Regions from separate parts of the Janthinobacterium sp. 64 genome, predicted to be linked through region 3. Evidence: predicted binding sites of a transcription regulator. Region 3 holds the regulator's gene; each other region holds the start of a gene.
What was found. The regulator sigma-54, encoded in region 3, starts transcription at its own class of promoters, with help from an activator protein. The targets are predictions, from matches to a motif close to TGGCANGNAANCTGCTTT.

Region 1 (6,055 bases), 2.8 Mb from region 3:
CTGTGGCCCGATGGCGCCATCCGCTACATCAAGGCCGATGCCGTGATCTTCCGCGACGGGCGCGGCTTGCCGATGCGCCTGGTGGGCTCGAACTACGACATCACGGCGCACCGCGAGGCCGAACTGGAACTGCTGCGCCACCGCCACCACCTGGAAGAACTGGTGGCCGAGCGCACGAGCGCCCTGTCGGTGGCCGTCAGCCAGGCGCAGGCCGCGAACCGCGCCAAGAGCACCTTCCTGGCGAACATGAGCCATGAACTGCGCACGCCCTTGAATTCCGTGATCGGTTTTTCGCGCCTGATGGCCGCCTCGCCCAACATGCAGGACGATGAAAAGCGCAACCTGGCCATCATCCACCGCTCCGGCAATCATTTGCTCACCCTGATCAATGAAATCCTCGAACTGTCGAAGGGCGAGGCGGGGCACCTGCAGGCGCAGACGGCCGTGGTGGCGCTGGCGCCCCTGTTGCAGGAGGTGATGGACATGCTGGGCATGCGCGCTGAGCAGCAGGGGCTGGCCCTGCGCCTCGATTGTGCGGACCTGCCGGCGGCGGTGCTGCTCGACGCGACGCGCCTGCGCCAGGTACTGCTGAATCTGATGTCGAATGCCGTCAAGTTCGCCGGCGGCGGCGAGGTCACCCTGCGCGTGCGCGGCGAGCGGCGCGATGGCGGGCTATGGATGCTGTCGTTCGCCGTCAGCGATACGGGCATCGGCATCGCGCCGGAAGACCAGCAGCGCATTTTTGAGCCCTTCGTGCAGGCCGACAGCGCGGGACCGAAGGATGGCACGGGCCTGGGTCTGGCCATTTCGCGCGAGTTCGTGCAGTTGATGAAAGGCGAACTGACGGTCGAATCGACGCCGGGGCAGGGCGCCACCTTCCGTTTCAGCATACCCGCGCAGGCGGCGCAGGCGCCACTGCAGGCTCCCGCGCCGCCGGCCATGCCGGCGCAGGCGGCAGTGCTGCCGGCACTGCAGGCGCAAGACTTGCTGCTGCTGACGGGAGAAGAGCGCGCCGCCTTGCTGGTGGCGCTGCGCGAATTGAACCTGGCCAGGGTGGCGCAGCTGCTGGCGGCCCTGCCGGCGGCAGCGGCGCCGTTGCTGGTGCCGCTGCAGGCCATGCTAGACCAGCACCAGTACCGTCAGCTGTGCGTCTTGCTGGAGAGCGAGGGCGCGCTGGCGCATACTTGAAAGTGTGGGCTGACAACATCGGATTCGCTGAAAAGACGGACTAAGTGCCGTGGATGGATGGTGCTAAATTGCAATAAAGATTATGATGATAGTACGTAGTTCATCGCAAAAGAAATGTCTTGTCCAGCGTGGCAACCGACCGCCGCGCCTCATCCAAAGCTGAGAGAACTGCTACATGCACCGCGATTTTTCGGAAGTGAATTCGAAGGGCGAAGTACTGATCGTTGAAGATACGCCGGCTTCGCTGAAGCTGTTGAGCGACTTGCTGGGCGGCGCCGGTTATGCCGTGCGCCAGGCGCCGAACGGTGAACTGGCCCTGTGGACGGCCCAGGCGCGTCCGCCCGAGCTGATCCTGCTCGACGTGCGCATGCCGGGTCTCGACGGCTTTGAAGTCTGTCGCCGTCTGAAGGAGATACCGTCCCTGCGCCAGGTGCCGGTGATCTTCCTGTCGGCCCAGTACGATACGGACGACAAGGTGCGCGGCTTTGCGCTGGGCGCCGTCGACTTCATCGCCAAGCCCTTCCAGGCCGAGGAAATCCTCGCCCGTACCGATGCGCACGTGCGCCTGGCGCGGGCGCAGCTGCAGCTGGCGCAGGAGCGCGCCAACCTGGAGCGCAGAGTGGCCGAACGCACGGCGGAACTGGAGCAGGTGGCCAGCACCCTGGCGCGCGAAGTGCAGATCCGCCGCGCCAATGAAGAATTGCTGCGCCTGTCGGGCCAGGTCTTCGAAGCGACCCAGGACGCCATTTTGATCACCGATGCGGCTGGCGTCATCGTCACCGCCAATCCCGCTTTTACACGCATCACCGGCTACGCGGCGCAGGAAGTGGTGGGCACGGACATCATGCGCCTGCACGCCGAATACACGGGCGAAGCGGTGCTGCTGGCCCTGCGCCAGGGCTTGCGCAGCAGCGGCTGCTGGTCGGGCGAGGTGCAGACGCGGCGCAAGAGCGGCGACACCTACCCCTGTCTGCTCAGCGTGTCCACCGTGCATGGCCCGGACGGCGCCGTCGTCAACTACGTGGGCGTGTTCCTCGACATCAGCGAGCGCAAGGCCGAGCAGCACCTGATCGATTTCCTGTCCTACCACGACGCGCTGACGGGCTTGCCGAACCGCGTGCTGCTGCGCGAGCGTTTCGAACAGGCGCGCGCCAACGCCGTGCGCGACGGCCAGCAAGTGGTGCTGATGTGCCTGGACCTGGACCGCTTCAAGAACATCAACGATTCGCACGGCCAGGCCGTGGGCGACAAGGCGCTGCAAGTGGTGGCGCGTTTCCTCTCCGGCTGCGTGCGCGAGGGCGACACCGTGGTGCGCCAGGGCGGCGACGAATTCCAGATCCTGCTGCAGGACGATGCCCTGCTGGGCCGGACCTTGGCGCTGGCGCAAACCATCCTGGCCGGCTTGCGCGAAGAGCTCAATGTCGATGGCGAGCGCCTGGCCCTGACGACCAGCATCGGCATCGCCATGTGCCCGGCCGACGGCGACAGCCTCGACGACGTGCTGCGCCACGCCGACACGGCCCTGGTGCGGGCCAAGGAAATGGGGCGCGACCATTACGCCTTCTTCACGGAGCGCATGGGCAGCGATATCCGCGCCCGCCTGGCGATGCAGCAGCAGCTGCGCGGCGCCATCTGCCGCGACGAATTCGCAGTGCATTACCAGCCGCAGATGTGCTTGCGCACGGGCGCCCTGCTGGGCGCGGAAGCCTTGCTGCGCTGGGATAATCCGGTGCTGGGCAAGGTGCCGCCGGGCCTGTTCATCGCGCTGGCCGAGGAATACGGCTTGATCACGGCCATCGGCGAATGGGTGCTCGAAGGCGTCTGCGCGCAGATCCGCGCCTGGCACGACGCGGGCCTGGGCAGCATCAAGGTGGCCGTCAACCTGTCCGGCAAACAGTTCGCGCAGGACCGCACGGTGCCGTTCGTCGAGGCGGTCTTGCGCAAATACGCCATCGCGCCCGCCTGCCTCGGCATCGAAATCACGGAAAGCACGGTGATGGGCGATCCGGACAAGGCCGTGGCGGCCCTCACGCGCCTGAAGGATATCGGCGTGGGCATTTCGCTCGACGACTTCGGCACCGGCTATTCCAGCCTGGGCTACCTGAAGCGTTTCCCCATCGACGTGCTGAAGATCGACAAATCCTTCGTCGACGACGTCACCACCAGCAGCAGCGACGCGGCCATCGCCCGCTCCGTCATCTCGCTGGCACACAATCTCGACATGCGCGTCATCGCCGAAGGTGTGGAAACGCGCGCGCAGGTCGACTTCCTGACGGAACACGGCTGCGATGAAATGCAGGGATATTTTTTCAGCCGCCCCCTGGCCGCCGAAGCCTTCACGGCCTTGCTGCGCGAACGGCGTACGCTGGCCGTGGCCTCAACATAAACGCTGCGGTGCGGCAGATGCACCATGCCGGTGCGTCCGCTGCTGCGCGGTGCACGATTCTCACTTTTTCTTCCCCTGACGCTGGCACATATCCTGCTTAGGTAATCGCTTATTTACGCGATTGCCCCGCATGCCAGACAGACCCCATCCAGCCATGCCTTCACAGCCCAGCGCGCACGGCGCCTGGCAGGCGCATTTGCGCCTGGGTTTTGCGCTGCACGATGGCGTCAGCCGCCTCGTCGAGCGTACGCACAGCGGCCCCTTGCGCGTGCAAAAGCCGCTGTATCCGGAAGGTGAGGCCGTCTGCCACGCCATCATCATTCATCCACCCGGCGGCGTGGTCGGTGGCGACCAGCTGGCCGTCGACGCCACCGTGGGCGCAGGCGCGCATGCCTTGCTCACGTCGCCGGGCGCGGCCAAGTGGTACCGCGCGAATGGCCACGTCTCGGGCCAGCACATCGTGCTGCGCGCAGGCAGGGGCGCTGCCATCGAGTGGCTGCCGCAGGAAAGCATCTTCTTCGACCAGGCGTGCGTGCGCCTGCGCCACGAGGTGGAACTGGCGGTCGACGCCAGCTACATCGGCTGTGACATCGTCTGCCTGGGGCGCAGCGCCTCGGGAGAAATTTTCAATACGGGCAGCATCAGCCAGCAGGTGCAGATCCGCCGCGGCGGCAAGCTGCTGTGGTGGGAGCAGGGCGTACTGGCGGCCGGCGGCGCGCTGATGGCCAGCCCGCTGGGCCTTGGGGGGCACACGGTGTGCGCCACCCTGATCGCCGTCGGCGCACCCGTTTCTCCCTCCGTGCTGGCGGCCGTGCGCGAGATCGGCGTGCCGGCCGGCGCCGTGTTTGGCGCCACGCACATGAAATCGCTGGTGGTGGTGCGCCTGCTGTGCGGCGACAGCGAGGCGGCGTGCCGCGTCATGCTGGTCGCCTGGCAGCTGCTGCGCCCCGCCATGCTGGGACGCGACGCCGTCGTGCCCCGCATCTGGAACACTTAGCATCTGGAACACTTAATCAGGAAAGAAGCACAAGGAAAAACATGGACCTGACTCCCCGCGAAAAAGACAAGCTGCTCATTTTTACGGCCGCGCTGCTGGCCGAACGTCGCCTGGCGCGCGGCTTGAAGTTGAACTATCCGGAAGCGGTGGCCCTGATCAGCGCGGCCATCATGGAAGGCGCGCGCGATGGCAAGTCGGTGGCGCAGCTGATGTCGGACGGGACAAAAATTCTCTCGCGCGCCGACGTCATGGATGGCATCGCCGAGATGATCCCCGACATTCAGGTGGAAGCGACCTTCCCCGATGGCAGCAAGCTGGTGACCGTGCACCACCCGATACCGTAGTCTTTTGAGAAGGAGCCCCGCATGACCCCAGGCGAATACCAATTGGAAGAAGGCGAAATCAGCTTGAATGCCGGGCGCGCCACGGCCACCGTGGTGGTGGCCAACCGGGGCGACCGGCCGATACAGGTCGGCTCGCACTTCCACTTTTTTGAAGTCAACCCGGCGCTGGCCTTCGAGCGCTGGCGCGCCTACGGCATGCGCCTGAACATCACTGCCGGCACCGCCGTGCGTTTCGAGCCGGGCCAGCAGCGCACGGTGGAACTGGTGGCGCTGGCGGGCGAGCGCAAGGTCTACGGCTTCAATGGCGCAGTGATGGGCGAACTGCAAGACACACCACCGGGAAAGGATTGAGATGGCCAGCATTCCCCGCAGCGCGTATGCCGAGATGTTCGGCCCCACCAAGGGCGACCGCATCCGCCTGGCCGACACGGAACTGTTCATCGAGATCGAGCATGACTATGCGATCTACGGCGAAGAAGTGAAATTCGGCGGCGGCAAGGTGATCCGCGACGGCATGGGCCAGTCGCAGCGCTGCGCGGCCGAGGTGATGGATACCGTCATCACGAATGCCGTCATCCTCGATCACTGGGGCATCGTGAAAGCCGACATCGGCCTGAAAAACGGGATGATCTTCGGCATCGGCAAGGCGGGAAACCCGGACATCCAGCCTGGCGTGACCCTGGCCATTGGCGGCGCCACCGAGATCATCGCCGGCGAGGGCCTGATCGTCACGGCCGGCGGCGTCGACACGCACATCCACTTCATCTGCCCGCAGCAGATCGAGGAAGCCTTGATGAGCGGCGTGACCACCATGCTGGGCGGCGGCACGGGGCCGGCCGTGGGCACGGCCGCCACCACCTGCACGCCGGGACCGTGGCATTTGCACGCCATGCTTGCGGCGGCCGACGCCTTCCCGATGAACCTGGGCTTCATGGGCAAAGGTAACGTCAGCTTGCCGCTGCCGCTGGAGGAGCAGGTGCGCGCGGGCGCCATCGGCCTGAAACTGCACGAAGACTGGGGCAGCACGCCGGCCGCCATCGACAATTGCCTGTCGGTGGCCGACCGCATGGATATCCAGGTGGCGCTGCACAGCGATACCCTCAACGAAGGCGGCTTCCTCGAACACACGCTGGCCGCCTT
Region 2 (6,055 bases), 2.8 Mb from region 3:
ACATAGGTGACGGTGGCGGTGGCGGGGTCGAAGAAAGCTTGGATTTGTGGAGTCATCACGGCGGCAAAGGGCGGACAGGGAAAGGCATTATATCGCCAGAGTACGCTAAAAAAATGCTGAGAATTGACATTGAACATGCGAAAAACAGATAAGGAGTGCGCGGCAGTCGTGCGCACCCTGGCGCTTGCAGCATGGTAACCTCATTCTTCCAAGGAGGAATTCATGAACGATATCACTGCACGCAGCGAACAGTACCGCGGTTTTACGATTTCCGTGACCCCGCAAAAGGACAACGACGATTTATGGGATTTTACCTACCGCCTGCAGCGCGAAGGTGAACCCGAGGCGCAGGCGATCACGCGCAGCCGCACCCTGGGCGGCTATGCGGCGCCCGAGACGGCTTGCACGGCTGGCCTGGAAGTAGCGAAGACGGAAGTGGATAATCTGCTGCGCCCTTGAGCGAGCGTAAATCGTTTAGCCCGAAAGTGAGCCTGACTACCACTGGCGCGTGAAACACGTCGCTGCCAGTCGCGCTTCATGCTACGATTTCCACTATTGAGTCAGTCACCAAGGAGGCACCCCATGGATAGCAGTTCTAAAATTCACTATAAAGGCTGGGAAATCGTTCCCCTGGCCGTGCCCACCACCGATGGCAAATGGTCGGCGAGTTGCGACATCGAACGCGCCACCGCGGAAGGCCTGGAAGTATTCGAAGGCTCGACCATGCAATTCGTGCGCGACGACGAGGACGGCGCCATTGCCGCCGCCTGCGAAGAAGCCGTGCGCCAGATCGACAACATCATCGCCAATCCGCTGGTGCGGCTGGCCTAGTTTTAGCTCGTAACATCACTCTCAGCCGGCGCCCGCCGGCTGTTTTTTTATGTGCGCGCCCGGCGGCAGTCTCACCTGTTTCATGTTTCAGTGTTTCAAATGGAATGATTGAAACATATTTGAAACATTTCTGATCTCAATCGTGACATCGCTGTTCCCGTGCGTGACAGCGCGTGCAGCGCTGCTGCATGGCCATTTTCCCTGGTTTTCACTGTGTCGTAGCGCATTTTCCGGCCGGGGTGTGCGGTGCTGGCACGGCATTTGCAATAGTGATGCTCATAGCCACTCCGTGAAACATTCGGGACCATCCGAAACCCATAAGGTGAACACATGACTCAATACTCCGCAGGTGCCGCATTCCGCAAGGCCGTCCAGGAAGAATCCCCGTTGCAAGTCGTCGGCGCCATCAACGCCAACCACGCCTTGCTGGCCAAGCGCGCCGGTTACAAAGCCATTTATTTGTCCGGCGGCGGTGTCGCGGCCGGCTCGCTGGGCTTGCCCGACCTGGGCATTTCCAGCCTGGACGACGTGCTGACCGATATCCGCCGCATCACCGACGTGTGCGACCTGCCGCTGCTGGTCGATGCCGACACGGGTTTCGGTTCGTCCGCCTTCAACGTGGCGCGCACCGTGAAATCGATGATCAAGTTCGGCGCGGCCGGCCTGCATATCGAAGACCAGGTGGGCGCCAAGCGCTGCGGTCACCGTCCTGGCAAGGAAATCGTGAGCAAGGAAGAAATGGTCGACCGCATCAAGGCGGCCGTCGATGCGCGCACGGACCCGAACTTCGTCATCATGGCGCGCACCGATGCGCTGGCCGTCGATGGCCTGGAATCGGCTTTGGAACGCGCCGTCGCCTGCGTCGAAGCGGGCGCCGACATGATCTTCCCGGAAGCCATCACGGATCTGGACATGTACGCCACCTTCGCCAAGGCCGTCAACGTGCCTATCCTGGCCAACATCACGGAATTCGGTTCCACGCCGCTGTTCACGCTGGACGAATTACGCAGCGCCCACGTGGGCCTGGCCCTGTATCCGCTGTCCGCTTTCCGCGCCATGAACAAGGCGGCGGAGAACGTCTACCAGGCGCTGCGCCGCGACGGCACGCAAAAGAACGTCGTCGACACCATGCAGACGCGCATGGAGCTGTATGAATCGATCAATTACCACGACTTCGAGCAAAAGCTCGACGCGCTGTTCGCCGCGCAAAAGAAATAAACAGACGCAGGGGCCGCATGCCGGCCCCGCAGTGATGCAACCGAGACTAGTCAATTTTTGGAGAAATCAATGAACGCACCGCAAGCCGCCACTTTCAAGCCTAAAAAATCCGTCGCCCTGTCCGGCGTCACCGCCGGCAATACGGCGCTGTGCTCGGTCGGCAAGACCGGCAACGATTTGCACTATCGCGGCTATGACATCCTGGACGTGGCCGACAGCTGCGAGTTCGAGGAAATCGCCTACCTGCTGGTGCACGGCAAGCTGCCGACGTCCGCCGAACTGAAAGGCTACAAGGCCAAACTGAAATCCTTGCGCGGCTTGCCGTCGGCCGTGAAGCTGGCGCTGGAAGCGCTGCCGGCCGCGGCCCACCCGATGGACGTGATGCGCACGGGCGTGTCCGTGCTGGGCTGCACCCTGCCGGAAAAAGACGATCATAACGCGCCCGGCGCGCGGGACATCGCCGACCGCCTGATGGCGTCGTTCGGCTCCATGCTGCTGTACTGGTACCACTACAGCCATAACGGCAAGCGCATCGAAGTGGAAACGGACGACGACTCGATCGGCGGCCACTTCCTGCACCTGCTGCATGGCGAAAAACCGTCGGCGTCGTGGGAAAAGGCCATGCACACGTCCTTGATCCTGTACGCAGAACACGAATTCAATGCTTCGACCTTCACCAGCCGCGTCATCGCCGGCACGGGGTCGGACATCCACTCGGCCATCACGGGCGCCATCGGCGCGCTGCGCGGCCCGAAACACGGCGGCGCGAACGAAGTGGCGCTGGACATCCAGAAACGCTACGACAACCCGGACGAAGCGGAAGCCGATATCCGCGAGCGCGTCGCCAACAAGGAAGTGGTGATCGGCTTCGGCCACCCCGTCTACACGATTTCCGATCCGCGCAACGTCGTCATCAAGGAAGTGGCCCGTTCGCTGTCGCAGGAAGCCGGTTCCACGAAAATGTTCGACATCGCCGAGCGCCTGGAATCGGTCATGTGGGAAATCAAGAACATGTTCCCGAACCTGGACTGGTTCTCGGCCGTGTCCTACCACATGATGGGCGTGCCGACGGCGATGTTTACGCCGCTGTTCGTCATCTCGCGCACCTCGGGCTGGGCCGCCCACATCATCGAGCAGCGCATCGACAACAAGATCATCCGCCCGAGCGCCAACTACGTGGGCCCGGAAGACCTGGAATTCGTGCCGATCAAGGACCGCAAATAATGACCCCTAATATGAACACACTGCACCGCAAGGCCTTGCCGGGAACAGGGCTGGACTATTTCGACACGCGCGCCGCCGTCGATGCGATCCAGCCAGGCGCCTACGCCACCTTGCCCTATACCTCGCGCGTGCTGGCCGAAAACCTCGTGCGCCGCTGCGACCCGGCGACGTTGAATGCTTCGCTGAGCCAGTTCATCGAACGCCGGCGCGACCTCGATTTTCCGTGGTTCCCCGCCCGCGTCGTCTGCCATGACATCCTGGGCCAGACGGCCCTGGTCGACCTGGCCGGCTTGCGCGACGCCATCGCTGCCCAGGGCGGCGACCCGGCCCTCGTCAACCCCGTCGTGCCGACGCAGTTGGTGGTCGACCATTCGCTGGCCGTCGAATGCGGCGGTTTCGACCCCGATGCCTTCGCCAAGAACCGCGCCATCGAAGACCGCCGCAATGAAGACCGTTTCGACTTCATCGACTGGACCAAGAAGGCGTTTAAAAACGTCGACGTGATCCCGCCGGGCAACGGCATCCTGCACCAGATTAACCTCGAGCGCATGTCGCCCGTGATCCAGGTGCAAAATGGCGTGGCCTATCCCGATACCCTGGTCGGCACGGATTCGCATACGCCGATGGTCGATGCGCTGGGCGTGATCGCCATCGGCGTGGGCGGCCTGGAAGCGGAAAGCGTGATGCTGGGCCGCGCTTCGTGGATGCGTTTGCCCGACATCATCGGCGTCAAGCTGACGGGTAAACCGCAGCCGGGCATCACGGCCACCGATACCGTGCTGGCGCTGACGGAATTTTTGCGCAAGCAAAAGGTCGTCTCGTCCTACCTGGAATTCTTTGGCGAGGGCGCGTCGCACCTGACCCTGGGCGACCGCGCCACGATTTCCAATATGGCGCCGGAATTTGGCGCCACGGCCGCCATGTTCTACATCGATGCGCAAACCATCAAGTATCTGAAACTGACGGGCCGCGACGACGAACTGGTGAAACTGGTGGAGCTGTACGCCAAAGAGACTGGCCTGTGGGCCGACAGCCTGGTCGACGCCGAGTACGAGCGCGTATTGACGTTTGACCTGTCGTCTGTGGTGCGCAACATCGCCGGACCGTCGAATCCGCACAACCGTGTGCCGACGTCCGAACTGGCTGCACGCGGCATTTCCGGCGTGGTGGAAAACGAGCCGGGCAAGATGCCGGACGGCGCCGTCATCATCGCGGCCATTACCAGCTGCACCAACACGAACAACCCGCGCAACATGATCGCCGCCGGCCTGATCGCGCGCAATGCGAACCGCCTCGGCCTGACCCGCAAGCCTTGGGTGAAATCGTCGTTGGCGCCCGGCTCGAAAACCGTGGAACTGTATCTGCAGGAAGCGGGCCTGATGACCGAGCTCGAAACACTGGGCTTTGGCGTCGTGGCTTTCGCCTGCACCTCGTGCAACGGCATGTCGGGCGCGCTCGACCCCGTGATCCAGGATGAAGTGGTGTCGCGCGACCTGTACGCCACGGCCGTTTTGTCGGGCAACCGCAACTTCGACGGCCGCATCCACCCGTACGCGAAACAGGCTTTCCTCGCCTCGCCGCCGCTGGTGGTGGCGTATGCGATCGCCGGTACCATCCGCTTCGATATCGAGAAGGATGTGCTGGGCCATGATGCCGATGGCAAGGCGATTCTGCTGAAGGATATCTGGCCGTCCGACGAGGAAATCGACGCCATCGTCGCTTCCAGCGTCAAGCCGGAGCAGTTCCGCAAGGTGTACATCCCGATGTTTGCCGCGCAGGTGGACGATGGCATCAAGGTCAGCCCGCTGTACGACTGGCGTCCGCAGACGACGTATATTCGCCGTCCGCCGTACTGGGAAGGCGCGCTGGCTGGCGCACGCCCATTGAAAGGCATGCGTCCGCTGGCCGTTTTGGGCGACAACATCACCACCGACCATTTGTCGCCATCGAACGCCATCATGCTCGATAGCGCGGCCGGCGAATATCTGGCGAAAATGGGTTTGCCGGAAGAAGACTTCAATTCCTACGCCACGCACCGGGGCGACCATCTGACGGCGCAGCGCGCCACGTTTGCCAACCCGACCCTGAAAAACGAGATGGTCATCGAGGATGGCAAAGTCAAAGCCGGTTCGCTCACGCGCATCGAGCCGGAAGGCACGATCTCGCGCATGTGGGAAGCCATCGAGGTGTACATGGAGCGCAAGCAGCCATTGATCATCATCGCCGGCGCCGACTATGGCCAGGGTTCCTCGCGCGACTGGGCCGCCAAGGGCGTGCGCCTGGCCGGCGTGGAAGCCATCGTGGCCGAAGGCTTCGAGCGCATCCACCGCACCAACCTGGTGGGCATGGGCGTCTTGCCGCTGGAGTTCCTGCCTGGCGTGAACCGCAAGACCCTGGGCCTCGATGGCAGCGAAACCTACGACGTCGTGGGCGAGCGCACGCCGCGCTCCACTTTGACCCTGCTCGTCCACCGCAAGAACGGCGAAACGCTCGAAGTGCCCGTCACCTGCCGCCTCGATACGGCGGAAGAGGTGTCGATTTACGAGGCGGGCGGCGTTCTGCAACGCTTTGCGCAGGACTTCCTCGAGTCGTCGAAAGCAGCGTAAACCAGGGGTCAGACCCGCCGGAACTCGGCGTCCCCGTCTGACCCCAGCTCTTTGCCTCTGGGTTTAATCAGCAATTCAACGCAGGAACTCTAATGACCCACACCCCCCAAATCAAGATCCCTGCCACCTACATGCGTGGCGGCACCAGCAAGGGCGTGTTCTTCCGCCTGCAGGAT
Region 3 (6,055 bases):
ACCAGTTCATCACCTTCTGGGCCGATCCCGGCAAGCTGGCCACCTTCCGCCAGAAGCGCGATGGCGCGGGCGACCTGTGGGTGGAAGGCGAAGCGGAGCGCGTGGAATACAACAACAAGACGGAAGTGGTGAAACTGTTTTCCAAGGCCAAGCTGACGCGCCTGGAAGGCACGAAAGTGACCGATGTGGCCAACGGCGCCTTCATCTCGTATGACAGCCGTAAGGAAGTATTCACAATGGAAAATTCCGACAGCGGCACCAGCACGCCCGATGGCGGCAGCGTGCGCATGGTGATCCAGCCGAAGCCCAAGGCACCGGCGGCGGAGAAAGCGCCGGCCACGCCCGCGCCAGGAAAGAAATAATGGACAATACTCGTTGCGGCAGCACCCTGATCGTTCGCGGGCTGCAAAAAACCTATGGCAAGCGGCAAGTCGTGCATGATGTCTCACTGCAAGTCGAATGCGGCGAAGTGGTGGGGCTGCTGGGCCCGAACGGCGCCGGCAAAACCACCTCGTTCTACATGATCGTCGGCCTGGTGCCGTCGGACGGCGGCAGCATCGATATCAGCGGCGTGGACATTTCCCGCCTGCCGATCCACCGCCGCGCGCAGATGGGCCTGTCGTATCTGCCGCAGGAAGCGTCCGTCTTCCGCAAGCTGACGGTGGAAGACAATATCCGCGCCGTGCTGGAAATCCAGACCGTTGAAGGCCGTCCTTTGAAGAAGGCCGAGATCGAAGAGCGCCTGGATAAATTGCTGGCCGACTTGCAAATTGAAAAGTTGCGAGAGAACCAGGCGCTGTCCTTGTCGGGTGGCGAGCGCCGCCGCGTGGAAATCGCCCGCGCGCTGGCCACCGACCCCCGTTTCGTGCTGCTCGACGAGCCGTTCGCCGGCGTCGACCCCATCGCCGTGATCGAGATCCAGCGTATCGTGCGCTTCTTGAAGGAGCGCAATATCGGTGTGCTCATCACCGACCATAATGTGCGCGAGACGCTGGGTATCTGCGACCGTGCCTACATCATCAACCAGGGCTCGGTGCTGGCGTCGGGACGCCCCGACGACATCATCGCGAACGAGTCGGTACGCCGGGTCTATCTGGGCGAACACTTCCGTATGTGAGCCAATGAAACAATCATTGCAGCTGCGCACTTCGCAGCACCTGGCACTGACGCCGCAGTTGCAGCAATCGATACGCCTGTTGCAATTGTCTACCCTGGAATTGCACCAGGAACTAGAGCAACTGCTGACGGACAATCCCTTGCTCGAACGCCTGGACGATCCGCTCGACCATTCGCTGCGCCTGCTGTCCGACGGGGCCCTCAGTTCCACGGCCGCGCCGGCCGAAGCGCCGCCCCAGCCGCCAGGCCAGGAGGCGCCTGCGGCGCCGGCCGAAGCGGAAGCCTTTGACGGCGAGGCGGGCGAGGGCCCGGCCGCCGCGGACGGCGGCGACAGCGACTGGAGCGAGGCGAGCCGCGGCAAGGCGCCCGACGATGAGGATTCGCGTCCGCAACTGGAGGCCCATCACTGCACCCTGCGCGAGCACCTGATGGAGCAGATGCGCGTGACGGTGCTCGAATTGCGCGACCGCGCGCTGGTCGAGCTGATCATCGACGCGCTCGACGACAATGGCTACCTGGAAGAGTCGCTCGACGACATCCTGGCGCGCCTGCCGGAAGAGCTGGAAATCGACGCCGACGAACTGCGCACGGCCTTGTCGCTGCTGCAAAGTTTCGATCCGCCCGGCGTGGGCGCGCGCAATGCGTCCGAATGCCTGGCGCTGCAGATCAAGCGTTTGCCGCACGTCGCCATGGTGACGCGGCGCATGGCCCTCGTCATCGTGGAAAAGCACCTGGCCTGGTTTGCCCAGCGCGATTTCAACAAGCTGAAAAAAGCCCTCGATTGCGACGAGGAAGACTTGCGCGAAGCGCAGACGGTGATTCGCCAGTGCAATCCGCATCCGGGCGCCGTGTTCGCCTCGGATGTGTCCGATTACGTGGTACCCGATGTCGTCGTCAAGCGCGCGCGCAATGGCTGGCAAGTCACCCTGAACAATGACGTCATGCCGCGCCTGCGCGTCAACGCCATGTACGCCAACTTGCTCAAGCAGGGCAAGGGCGAGGGCGCCATGGGTGCGCAGTTGCAGGAAGCCAAGTGGCTGATCAAGAATATGCGCCAGCGCTTCGACACCATCCTGCGCGTGGCACAGGCGATAGTAGAAAGACAAAAGAACTTTTTCTCGCATGGGGCCGTTGCCATGCGCCCCCTTGTGCTCCGTGAAATAGCTGATACACTAGGTTTACACGAGAGTACTATCTCGCGGGTAACAACTCAAAAGTACATGCTGACCCCGCACGGCATGTTCGAGTTGAAATATTTCTTTGGTAGCCACGTCGCCACCGAAGCGGGGGGCGAAGCGTCATCGACGGCGATACGGGCATTGATCGTGCAACTGACAGGAGCAGAAGACCCTAAAAATCCTTTATCCGACAGTAAGATTGCGGACATGCTGGGGGAACAAGGCATGGTGATTGCGCGACGTACTGTTGCCAAATACCGGGAAGCGTTGAAAATTCCGCCAGTGAGCCTGCGTAAGTGTTTGTAAGTTTTTTTCGGTTCCTCTGCGGGCCGGACAGGATGGACCGCACGAACCCGATCATCTTTAGGAGTGTGTATGAATCTCACCATCAGCGGACATCATCTCGAAGTGACACCAGCCATCCGTGAATACGTACAAACGAAGCTGGAGCGCGTGAAACGTCATTTCGATCAAGTCATCGATATCGCCGTGATTCTGACCGTGGATAACCTCAAAGAGAAAGAAAAACGTCAAAAGGCTGAAGTCAACCTGCGTCTGAGTGGCAAGACTGTCTATGTGGAAAGCCTGGCGCACGACCTGTACGCCGCGATCGATACCCTGATCGACAAGCTCGATAGGCAAGTGATGAAATACAAAACCAAAGTGCAAGGGCACGGTAAAGAGGCGATCAAGCATCTGCCAGACAACTCCGAGGAAGACGCCGTCGTCGCCGTTTAAGGCCACCCGCTTCCAGCAGTTGTGATCAACTAAGGGCGCACATCTTGCGCCCTTTTTTGCGCCCGTACCTGTCGAACGCAATCTTCCCCGCGCAAGGGCTAGAATGTTTGCACTTTCACTTCTTTCCTGCCTGCCATGAGCGACTTCGTCCAGACCTCCATCCGCAACCGCACCGGGCACATCGTGCTCGACCGTCCGAAAGCCTTCAATTCCCTGTCGCTGGAGATGGTGCGCGCCTTGAGCGCGACGTTGCTGGCCTGGCGCGACGATCCGCAGGTGGACGCCGTGGTGATCCGTTCCAGCAGCGAAAAAGCCCTGTGCGCCGGTGGCGACATCCGTTTCTTTTACGATGCGGGCCTGGCCACGCCGCAAGGCGGCAGTGCCTTGCTGGAAGATTTCTTTACGGAAGAATACGCCTTAAATCATGTGATTCATTTCTATCCGAAACCGTATATCGCCGTGATGGATGGCGTGGTGATGGGCGGCGGCATGGGCGTGGCGCAAGCCGGGCCAGGCAACCGCCTGCGCATCGTCACGGGCCGCACGCGCATGGCCATGCCGGAAGTCAATATTGGCTTGTTCCCGGACGTGGGCGGCAGTTATTTCCTGTCGCGCCTGGCCGGCCAGCTGGGCCTGTACCTGGGCTTGACGGGCCTGACGATCAACGCGGCCGATGCCCTGTACACGGGGCTGGCCGATGTCTACCTGCCCGAGGCGCAGATGGGGACGCTGCTGGCCCTGTTCGACTCGACGCCGGGCGAGGCCTTGCCGGTCGCTATCAAGGCGCTGGCGGCACCGTTCCAGGCCGGGGCGGGGGCTTCTTCTTTGGCCACCGCGCGCGCGGCGCTGGACCGCCACTTCGGCGCGCCTTCCGTGGCCGCCATCATGGCCTCGCTGGCGCAGGACGACAGCGCGTTCGCGGGCAAGGCCCTGGCGGCCATGCGCCTGCGTTCGCCCCTGATGATGTCGGTGACCCTGGAATTGCTGCAGCGGGGGGCTCACCTGGGCGTGGCCGATTGCCTGCGCCTGGAGCGTACGGTGGTGCGCCATAACTTCGCGCATGGCGAAGTGCTCGAAGGCGTGCGCGCGCTGGTGGTCGACAAGGACAATGCACCGCGCTGGAACCCCGTCAGCCTGGACGAGGTCGATGCAGCCATGGTGGCGCGCTTCTTTGCCCCCGTCTGGCCGGCTCAAGCGCATCCGCTGCGCCACTTGAATTAACTAGCTACGCTCGCGGTGGCGCAGGACCACGCGCTCGTTGGGGCCGAAGTATTGCGCCAGCCGTTCCGCCATGTACACGGAGCGGTGCTGGCCCCCCGTGCAACCGAGGGCCACCGTCAGGTAGCTGCGGTTGTCGGACTTGAATGACGGCAACCATTTTTCGATGAAGGCGCGGATGTCGGCCAGCAGCTCCAGCGCGCTCGGCTGCGCGTCGAGGAAGGCGATCACGGGCGCATCGCGTCCGTCGAGCGGGCGCAGCGCCAGGTCGTAATAGGGATTGGGCAAGGCCCGCACGTCAAAGACGAAATCGGCGTCCAGCGGCACGCCCAGCTTGAAGGCGAACGATTCAAAGAACAAGGTCAGCGGCGCGCGTTCGGAGGCGACGATATCCTTGATCCAGGCGCGCAATTTATTGGCGCTCAGTTCCGACGTATCGATCACATGGCCCAGCTGCTCAATGGCCGACAGGCGCTCGCGTTCTTCCGAGATGCATTCGATCAGGGTGCGGCGGCTGGCCGGGTTCTGGTTCGGACGCAATTCGTGCGACAGCGGATGGCTGCGCCGCGTTTCCGAGAAGCGCGCCACCAGCGAATGCGTGGTAGCCGTGAGGAACATGACTTTGACGTCGTGCCCTTGGTCGCGCAGCAGGGCCACATTGTGCGGCAAGCTGGCCAGCGACTCGGCGCTGCGCGCATCGACGGCGACGGCCAGTTGCGGTGTGCCTTCGTCGAGCAAGGTTTGCACCAAGCTGGGCAGCAAGGCCGGTGGCAGGTTGTCGACACAATAGTAACCGGTATCTTCCAGCACATTGAGCGCGACGGATTTACCGGAGCCGGATATTCCGGTGATAAGGACGATATGCATACGCCGATCATACAATAAAGATCGGCGCTCTGCTCCAAGGCAATGATTTTTACAAATTATTGCAATTTAGACTGTCGTATTTCTTTGCTGCACACGTCAACAATGTCGTCGGATTACGCGGCGGCTTCGCCACCGCTAATCCGACCTACGTTGCTAATCACCGCTCATTGCTAACCTCTGCCGTTCCATGAACTCCTGCAAGGTATCGATGCCGCGCAGTTGCAAAATGGTATTGCGTACGGCCGCTTCGAGCAACACGGCGATGTTGCGGCCGGCGGCGACGGGGATGACGACCTTGCGCACGGGTAAGCCCAGAACGTCTTCCGTGGGGAACAGGAAGGGCAGGCGCTCGACTTCTTCTTCCAGGGCGTTGCGGCGCACCAGATGCACGATCAGTTTCAAACGCATCTTGCGGCGCACGGCCGTTTCGCCAAAGATGGCCTTGATGTCGAGTAAGCCCAGGCCCCGCACTTCGAGCAGGTTTTGCAGCAGCGGCGGGCAGCGGCCTTCGATCATGTTCGGTGCGATGCGCGAGAATTCGACGGCGTCATCGGCCACCAGGCCGTGGCTGCGCGAAATCAGTTCCAGGCCCAGCTCGCTCTTGCCCAGGCCCGAATCGCCCGTGATCAGCACGCCCACGCCCAGCACGTCCATGAACACGCCATGCATGATGATGCGTTGCGCCAACTTTTTGGACAGGTAGACGCGCAGGAAGTCGATCACTTGCGCGGCCGGCAGCGGGGTCGAGAACAGGGGAATGTTTTGTTCGTCGCAAATGGCGAGGATGTCGGGCGGCGTTTCCAGCCCTTGTGCGATGATCAGCGCGGGCGGGCCGCCGGCGATCAGCTCGCCGATCACGTGGGTGCGCGTGTTGACCTTCAGGCGCTGGTAGTAATTGATTTCCTGGTGACCGAAGACCTGGATGCGGCCCGGATGGA

Region 1: CLU91_RS06580 (urease accessory protein UreD) is a predicted target of sigma-54. The motif match lies at 3,657-3,674, and genes of this name have one in related genera.
Region 2: prpB (methylisocitrate lyase) is a predicted target of sigma-54. The motif match lies at 1,082-1,099, and genes of this name have one in related genera.

What each region holds. Positions count from the first base shown of each region.
Region 1 covers NZ_PHUG01000001.1:1,506,280-1,512,334, reverse strand. Annotated here, with positions in the region: gene CLU91_RS06590 (sensor histidine kinase) at 1-1,188, shown strand, start outside; gene CLU91_RS06585 (two-component system response regulator) at 1,364-3,574, shown strand; gene CLU91_RS06580 (urease accessory protein UreD) at 3,729-4,571, shown strand; gene CLU91_RS06575 (urease subunit gamma) at 4,613-4,915, shown strand; gene CLU91_RS06570 (urease subunit beta) at 4,937-5,266, shown strand; gene ureC (urease subunit alpha) at 5,268-6,055, shown strand, end outside.
Region 2 covers NZ_PHUG01000001.1:1,437,243-1,443,297, reverse strand. Annotated here, with positions in the region: gene CLU91_RS06285 (MBL fold metallo-hydrolase) at 1-56, opposite strand, end outside; gene CLU91_RS06280 (hypothetical protein) at 223-459, shown strand; gene CLU91_RS06275 (hypothetical protein) at 583-831, shown strand; gene prpB (methylisocitrate lyase) at 1,162-2,049, shown strand; gene prpC (bifunctional 2-methylcitrate synthase/citrate synthase) at 2,119-3,273, shown strand; gene acnD (Fe/S-dependent 2-methylisocitrate dehydratase AcnD) at 3,285-5,879, shown strand; gene prpF (2-methylaconitate cis-trans isomerase PrpF) at 5,972-6,055, shown strand, end outside.
Region 3 covers NZ_PHUG01000001.1:4,265,553-4,271,607, forward strand. Annotated here, with positions in the region: gene lptA (lipopolysaccharide transport periplasmic protein LptA) at 1-362, shown strand, start outside; gene lptB (LPS export ABC transporter ATP-binding protein) at 362-1,117, shown strand; gene CLU91_RS18775 (RNA polymerase factor sigma-54) at 1,122-2,600, shown strand; gene hpf (ribosome hibernation-promoting factor, HPF/YfiA family) at 2,670-3,032, shown strand; gene CLU91_RS18785 (enoyl-CoA hydratase/isomerase family protein) at 3,168-4,253, shown strand; gene rapZ (RNase adapter RapZ) at 4,254-5,117, opposite strand; gene hprK (HPr(Ser) kinase/phosphatase) at 5,271-6,055, opposite strand, start outside.